Regions from separate parts of the Methylobacterium sp. SD274 genome, predicted to be linked through region 1. Evidence: riboswitches for the same ligand, from Rfam matches in the RefSeq annotation. Region 1 holds a riboswitch; the other holds the start of a gene.
What was found. A riboswitch is a leader RNA that binds a small molecule or an ion and turns the genes downstream of it on or off. The one in region 1 is predicted to bind cobalamin.
Positions count from the first base shown of each region.

Region 1 (4,209 bases):
CTTGGCGACCGAGACCCCCTACCTGCGCTACACGCCCGCCGTCGAGATCCCCGAAGCCGATGAGGCCGAGACCAGCCGGGCCCTGAACGAGACCATGCGCTCCATCAGCGAGAAGACGCTCGCCGATGGCGGTCATGCAATCCGCAGCGTCCATGCCAAGGCGCATGGCGCGCTGAGGGCCGAGTTGGAGGTGGCGACCGACCTGTCCCCCGAACTGGCGCAGGGCCTGTTCGCGAAGCCGGGGCGCTATCCGGTGGTGATGCGCTTCTCGACCATTCCGGGCGACATCCTGGACGACAGCGTCTCCACCCCGCGCGGCGTGGCGATCAAGGTCCTCGGTGTCGAGGGAGAGCGTCTCGAAGGATCGGAAGGGGATGCCACGCAGGATTTTGTGCTCGTCAACGGCCCGACCTTCTCGGCGCCGGGACCGAAGCCGTTCCTGGCGACGCTGAAGCTCCTCGCCAAGACCACCGATCGGGCGGAGGGACTGAAGAAGGCCGCATCGGCGGCGCTTCGGGGCGTGCAGAGCGCGGTCGTCGCGACCACCGGTTCGCCGAGCCCGACCCTGGCGACCCTCGGTGGGCAGCCCGAGACGCATCTCCTCGGCGACAGTTTCTACAGTCAGGTTCCGCTGCGCTTCGGCGATCACATCGCCAAGATCTCCCTCGTCCCGGTCTCTCCCGAAATGAGGGCGCTGGCGAACAAGCCTCTGGACGACACGAGCGCCGCCGACGCGATCCGCGAGGCGGTGATAGAGCATTTTCGCATCCACGGCGGCACCTGGGAATTGCGGGCGCAGCTGTGCCTGAACCTCGACGACATGCCGGTGGAGGACGCCTCCGTAATCTGGCCTGAGACCGCGAGCCCCTACCGTACCATCGCCACCCTCACCGCCGCGCCGCAGGCCAGCTGGAGCGAGGCCCGCGCCGCCTATGTCGATGACGGATTGTCGTTCAGCCCCTGGCACGGGCTGGCCGCGCACCGGCCGCTCGGCGGGATCATGCGCATGCGCAAATCGGCCTACGAGATGGGCAAGCGCTTCCGGGCCGAGAAGAATGGCCGCCGCATCGAGGAGCCGAAGAACCTCGACGCTCTGCCGGATTGACGCCGGACGTTGCTGCAATGCGACAGGGCAGCGGCGATGATCGGTGCGGGATCATCTCGCAATTGACCCTCTCGTCGCGGCCGACCTAGCCTGAGACTGACGGTTCCTCTTCGGGGGATCAAAAGGGAACGCGGTGAGGATCTTGCGTCCGATGCCGCGGCTGCCCCCGCAACTGTAAGCGGCGAGCCCATCATCAACACGTCACTGGAGGCTCCGGCTTCTGGGAAGACGATGAGAGGGCGTCGACCCGCGAGCCAGGAGACCTGCCGTCAGTCGTGGTCACACGCGAAACGCATCGGGCGGGGTGTCCTGGTGGGGTGTCGAGGCCTGCGCTCGCGTAGGGATCGGCTTCGTTCGCGGTGACGTGCCACTGCCGTTGCCCGAGGTCTCCGCCTGTGTCCGCCCGTCTCGTTACCCCGCTCCTCGCTGTCGGATTCCTGGCATCCGCCTCGCCGGTTCTTGCCCAGTCCGAGACGGCAACCACCGCCGAGGCGACCCTCAACGAACTCTCCGTGGCCGCCGACATGCGCCCGCCCCCTGCAGCGGCCGGTCCCGGTCTCGGCGGGGCCACGGGTGGAACCGGCGGGGCCGAGGCGTTCGGCGCCCTGTCCGCTCCCGCGCTGACGTCGAGTTCGGGCGTCATCACCGGCAGGGCCCTCAACGATCGCCCGGTGACCCGCCCCGGCGAGGTGCTGGAGGCCGTGCCCGGCCTCATCGTCACGCAGCATTCCGGCGAGGGAAAAGCCAACCAGTACTTCCTGCGCGGCTTCAACCTCGACCACGGCACGGACATCGCCATCACCATCGACGGCATGCCGGCCAACATGCGCACCCATGGCCACGGCCAGGGCTATGCCGACATCAACTTCCTCATTCCCGAACTCGTCGGCGCGGTGGAGTTCCACAAGGGCCCGTATTTCGCCCGTGACGGGGATTTCGCCTCCGCCGGATCGGTGCGGATCGACACGATCGACGCGGTGCCCCGCCCATTCGCGCTCACCTCCCTCGGGAGCTTCGGCTACAAGCGGGCGCTCACCATCGCCTCCGCACCCCTCGGGGAGGGGACGCTCCTCGCCGCCGGCGAGGCTCAGGTCTATGACGGCCCCTGGGTGGTGCCGGACGACATCCGCAAGCTCAACGGCGTGCTGCGCTACAGCCAGGGCACTGCCCTCGACGGGTTCTCCCTCACCGGCATGGCCTATTCCAACCGCTGGACGGCGACGAACCAGGTTCCGCAGCGGGCCATTTCCGAAGGCGTGATCGGCCGCTTCGGCACTCTCGATCCGAGCGATGGCGGCGCTGCCAGCCGCTTCTCCCTGTCGGGCCGCTGGAGCCGGTCGGACGACGGCGGCGTCACCCGCGCCAGCGCCTACGTCATCCGCTCGAACCTCAACCTGTTCAACAACTTCACCTATTTCCTCAACGATCCGGTCAACGGCGACCAGTTCCGCCAGCTCGACAGCCGCACCGTCGCCGGCGGCGAGATCGCCAGGGTGTTCAAGGGTGAGCTGTTCGGCCTGCCCATGGAGAACGAGATCGGCGTGCAGACCCGGTTCGACGACATCCATGTGGGCCTGTTCAACACGCGGGCGCGCACCTCGCTTTCCACCGTGCGCGACGACCGCGTGCAGGAGGGCAGCGCCGCGCTCTACTTCGAGAATCGCCTGCGCTGGACCGACTGGCTGCGCACCAGCGTCGGCCTTCGCGCCGACGCCTACGACGCGAGCGTGAGATCGAACAATCCGCTGAACTCAGGCCATGCGCGGGACGGCATCGTCAGCCCCAAGCTCGGCGTCGTGTTCGGCCCCTGGGCCGAGACCGAACTGTTCGTGAATTACGGCGAGGGCTTCCATTCCAACGACGCGCGGGGCGCGACCATTACGGTCGATCCGGGCAACCCTCTGTTCCCCCTCGACCGGGTGCCGCTGCTGGTGCGCTCCGTGGGCTCGGAGGTGGGCTTGCGCAACCGCTCCATCGCCGGCCTCGAATCGACCGTGACCCTGTTCCAGCTCGATTTCGATTCCGAGAACCTGTTCGTGGGTGATGCCGGCACCACCGAGCCGAGCCGCCCGAGCCGGCGCACCGGCATCGAGTGGACCAACCACTACGCGGTCACGCCCTGGCTCGCCGTCGATGCCGACCTCACCGTCACCCATGCCCGCTTCGCCGATCGCGACCCAGCGGGGAGCCGCATTCCCGCCGCCCCCACCGCCATCGCGGCGGCCGGCTTTACCCTCGGTGACGCGCTCGGCTGGTTCGGCACGATGCGGCTTCGCTATTTCGGGTCGCGCCCGCTCATCGAGGACAATTCCGTCCGCTCGAAGCCGACCACGCTGGTGAATGGCCGCATCGGCTACAACTTCGAGAACGGCCTCACGGTGCAGCTCGACATCCTCAACCTGCTCAACGTCAAGGCGAGCCAGATCGATTATTTTTATGAGTCGCGGCTGCGGGGAGAGCCGGCGAGCGGGGTGGCGGACACGCATCTGCATCCGGTGGAGCCGATGGCGGTGCGATTGACGGTGGCGGGGCGGTTTTGAGGGATGGGAGCGGGTTGCAGGCAGCCAAGCCGCTCTCCGGTCATGCTGATGGCAGTGATCCGGGCCGGAGATATGCGAACATGTGAGGCACATAATCGGCTTTGCCGAGTGTGATGCCGTAATGCCGCAAGATGGCGTAGGCGGTGACGATGTGAAAGTAGAACTGAGGCAGAGCCCAATCCCGAGCGTATTGTTCGCCGCTCATATCGAACGTGATGTTGCCCGGAAGCTCGATCACGATTGGCAGAGTCGCACCGGCATCGAGGGCATCGTTCGGGAGGCCGTCCAGAAGCGCCAATGCCTCGGTGATACGAGCCCGTGCATCCGCCATTGATCCGGGCACCTCGCCGGCATTACGCCCTTCGGCCGCCACGGCGGCGAGCGATAGGGGAATGTCCTCACCGCGAAGGCGGAACGTCGCCTCCTGAGCTTGGTAGGCGGCAAAGCACACTTGTGACGCCAACGGATACATGTCCGGTGCCAGACGCGCCGAAAGCAGACCATTGGCCGGATCCGCCATCTGATGCTCTGCCTTGTCCAGCAGCCCGGCCAGCGTCCGCAACA
Region 1 is NZ_JADIJP010000004.1:170,876-175,084, reverse strand. Features, by position in the region: gene IPV08_RS05785 (catalase family protein) at 2-1,105, shown strand; cobalamin riboswitch at 1,189-1,391, shown strand; gene IPV08_RS05780 (TonB-dependent receptor) at 1,630-3,645, shown strand; gene IPV08_RS05775 (DUF1993 domain-containing protein) at 3,686-4,209, opposite strand, start outside.

Region 2 (4,209 bases), on a different contig from region 1:
CCATTCCCGATCCGGGCCGTGTCGGTTCCAGCGCCTTGTCCTTCCGCTAACCGACCCGGTGCATCCTCCCATCGAGCCAAGTTGCGTATCGGCTCACTGTGAGATGGACGGCCCGCCCCGCCGGTCCCGTGATCAGATCGCCGCCCCGATCTGATCACGGGGCCGGCGGGGCTGCTTCTCGCCTTGGGCCTTGCTGAGAGCGGCGTTCGCAGGGCTTCCCGTCGCCCCCCATGGCTTCCGCAGAGACCATGCCCAAAAAGCCGGCCTTATGGAGCAAATGCACCAAGGTGCGACCGCCGAACCTCAGTCGAAGTTCGTGCGATAGGGCTTGATTTTACGGAGGGTTTCCTTCGCTTCTTTCATCAAAGCACGGCTGCGCTTTACCTCTGCCCGCATCTCATGAGCTAACTTGATCGCCTGCCCAACTTGCTCCCGCACTAATGGGATAGCGTTGCTCCCTATGGGGCTGACGGTGTTCGACAAAGGGTCACCATGGCGGAGGAGCAGCGAGGGGGCGGCACGGCACTCGCTAGATTGCGGGGTGCAATCTTACAGGCCCATCCTTGTGCAACCGCTTTTGCGCGGTCGCACTCACCTGAGTTGGGGGTGCCGAGATTTTCTGAGACCCAAGCGGAAACGGCACCTGAGATGCTGCCGTTATGTTCGTCAAGCTGCTGCGGCAGCCTTCCGAGGCCGACCCGCCTTCTTGGGTTTCTCCGGAGCCGGAGCGGTCTCTTCAACGACGGCGTTTTCCGGCACGACAGCCTTCGCCTTGGCCGCACCATTCCGCTGCTGCCCGAGACCGAGTTGCTTGGCCAGGGCGGACCTTGCAGCCGAGTAGCTTGCGGCGACCATGGGGTAGTCGGCAGGTAGGCCATGCTTCGCGCGGTAGGTCTCGGGGCTCAGTCCACGGAGCGTCAGATGCCGCTTCATCGTTCTGTAGGGCTTGCCATCCTCGAAGCTGATGAGATGGTCGGGCGTTATGGACTTCTTGATCTGAGCCGGCGTCGCCTTCTCGATCTTGTCCTCGGCCACCGTACCGGTTCCACCAATCGCAAGACTGCTGACGGCAGCATGCACGTTGCTCAGCAACTCGCCCAAGGCGCTTGTTGGCAAAGAGTTATTGGAGACGTAGGCGGCGACGATGTCCGCTGCGAGTTTGATGTAGTCTGGCTGAGAATTTTGGGTGCTGTCGGCCATAGCATTTTCTCTGAGGATCCGTGGACGCCCCATAGAGTAAGTTTGGTACGAAACACAACGCTTTCACCAAGCAAAACTCACGTAGCTTGTTGGATGGCGTCACCCTGAAGCGATTAACTCCGCTCAGTGTTGCCGGATTGGATTGCAGAGCACGGGGCGCCAAGGGGACCGCCCCTGGCGCTTCAGTAAGGCCGGCATCATCACGACCGACCTCGCGCCGCCCCTGATGATGAGCGTGGTAGAGCTTCCGCTTTCAACCCGTTGCAGACCCCGGGAAGGTCCGCTTCCAGGCGACCTCGCAGACAAAGACCTACGACTAGATCGGGTGGAATGCGGTCCGACTGCTTTCGACCAGAAGACGTCCATAAGCGCTTATCGTGGAGGCCATCGAGCATCGGCCGATTGCGCCACTAGGCGCAGGCTGCATAACCTTTCACCCCCGATGGATCAGAGCCTCCGCACCTGAAAAGAGCGGACTGTCCCAATCCATCTGGCGACGGACAACGGTCCGGGACCAGACTGATGCAATGTTACAATGTTGCGAGAAAATGACGCCCCCTCGATTGACTATGCGGCGGCGCCCGGCGAATGTCTGACCGTCAAGGTTCCTGCGGGTCGTCGGCTCGCGGGCTAAGAGGGAATTCGGGGTGCTCGCAGGAGCGCTTCCGAAGCTGCCCCCGCAACTGTTAGCGGTGAGCCCTCACCGTCCATGGTCACTGGTGCGACGTACTGGGAAGGCCGAGGCGAGGGCGACGACCCGCGAGCCAGGAGACCTGCCTTGCACAACGATACGTCTCTCGGGCGGGGTGTCCCGGCGGAGCGCATGAGCGGGCTTGGCTACTGACGCAGCCGGTCCCGCGAGGGCACCCGCTCGGCCGTCGCTCGACAACCTTGAGCGCACCGGTGCCCCTTCGTCCCAACCTGGCGACCTCGAAGGTTGCGATCCTGACCCTGCCCGTTCCGGCCAAGCGTCGTCGGATGTCGAGGCGTCGAGGATCGCACTACGCGCTTGCCGCAATCCTTTCGGCGGGCGCGCCTGCACTGGAGGCCCGGGCGCAGGAGGCCGTCACGCTGGAGGAACTCTCCGTGGAGGCTACTGGCGGGAGCGCTCCAGTGGTCGCTGGTGCTGGCCCCTCCCCGGGGATAGGCCTGATCGGTCCGACCCCGGGCTACCGGGCCGACCGGGCGGTGAGCAGCACGAAGACCGACACGCCCCAGCGCGACGTGCCCCAGATCGTCACCGTTGCGCCGCGCGAGGTCATCACAGATCTCGCCGCCACCCGCGTCGACCGGGTCTTCAACTATACGCCCGGCGTCGCCCAGCAGAACAATTTTGGCGGCCTGACGGTGTTCAGCTACGCCATCCGTGGCACGACTACCTCGGAACTCTACCGTAACGGCTTCCCGATCAACCGAGGCTCGCCGCCGCCGCCCGACACCCAGAACGTCGAGCGCATCGAGGTGCTCAAGGGCCCCGGTGGCGGCCTGTTTGGGCGCAGTGACCCAGGTGGCCTCGTCAACTTCGTCACCAAACAGCCGACCGCTGAGCGCTTCGTCGAGATGGGCGGTCTCTGGGGTTCTTTCGAGCAGTTCCGCGACACGGTCGATGCCGGTGGCGCGCTCAACGAGGACGGCACGCTGCTCTACCGATTTAACTTTGCGGGCGGACGCCAGAACAGCTTTCGCGATTTTGTCGACAGCGACCGGCTCCTCGTCGCTCCCGTCGTGAGCTGGCAGGTCACGCCGGACACGAAAATCACCGTCGAGACCGAGTTCCTGCGCAATCGCGTCGTGGTCGACCGGGGTGTGATTGCGATCAACCGCCAACTCGGCTTCCTGCCGATTTCCCGCTTCCTCGGCGAGCCGGGGCAGAGCACGTATCAGAGCTCGGACACGATGCAGGTGCGGGTCGAGCATCGCTTCAACGCCGATTGGCAGATGCGCCTCGCCACCCACTTCAACACCGGCTCGCTGGTCGGGGAATCGGCGGAGGTCCGTGGCCTCGCCGCGGACAATCGCACCGTCCTGCGCGACCGGAACTTCCGCGATTACCGCTGGGATACCGCCATCGGTCAGGCCGAGGTGGTGGGGCGCTTCGCCACCGGTGATCTCGGTCATACCCTGCTTCTCGGCTTCGAGCGGGAGAGCACGGATAGCCGCGTGGTCTATGATCGCTCGAACTTCCGCCAGAGCCCCTACAGCCTCGACATTTACGATCCCCGCTACGGCCAGGCCCTGCCGCCGCTCACGATCCGGCGCAACAACTTGGAACGAGTCACCAACACCGCCCTCTATGTCCAGGACCAGATCGCGCTCAGCCCCGAGTGGAAGGCGCTCCTCGGGGCCCGGTTCGATTTCTTCGAGCAATCTTTTCGCGAGCGAACGAACTCGACCCAGTCAGAGCAATCGCGGGTGGCGGCCACGCCGCGTGCCGGGCTCGTCTACCAGCCCCTGCCTGAGCTTTCGCTCTACACCAATGTCGGCACCAGCTTCCGGCCCAATATCGGCCCCGACGCCTTCGCGGTGGCCCGCGCGGAGCCGTTCGAGCCCGAGACTGGCATCGGCTACGAGGTGGGTGCCAAGCTCGATCTGTTCGGAGGCGCCCTCGGCCTGACGGCGGCGGCCTTCCGCATCGAGCGGCAGAACGTGCTGACGGCCGACCCCAACAACAGCGGCTTCTCGCTGGCGGCGGGCGGCGTGCGCAGCCAGGGCTTCGAACTCACGGCCGCAGGCCAGATCACCCCCGAGATCAAGATCCTGGCGGGCTACGTCTACGCCGACGCAGTGGTGACCAAGGATAACGTGCTGCCGGTGGGCGCACCGCTGATCAACATCCCGCGCCACTCGGGCAGCCTGCTCGCTGTGCACGAGGTCCAGGCCGGCCCCTGGAAGGGCCTCGGCCTGGGCGGCGGCGTGCGCGGGGTTGGCGAACGCGCCGGGGACGCATCGGGCTCGGGCTTCTCTCTGCCGGCCTACATCGCTGTCGATGCGCTGGCCTATTACCGCTAC
Region 2 is NZ_JADIJP010000040.1:10,068-14,276, reverse strand. Features, by position in the region: gene IPV08_RS22400 (MucR family transcriptional regulator) at 667-1,200, opposite strand; cobalamin riboswitch at 1,786-1,996, shown strand; gene IPV08_RS22395 (TonB-dependent siderophore receptor) at 2,179-4,209, shown strand, end outside.
Region 2: another riboswitch for cobalamin. It lies ahead of IPV08_RS22395 (TonB-dependent siderophore receptor); the one in region 1 lies ahead of IPV08_RS05780 (TonB-dependent receptor).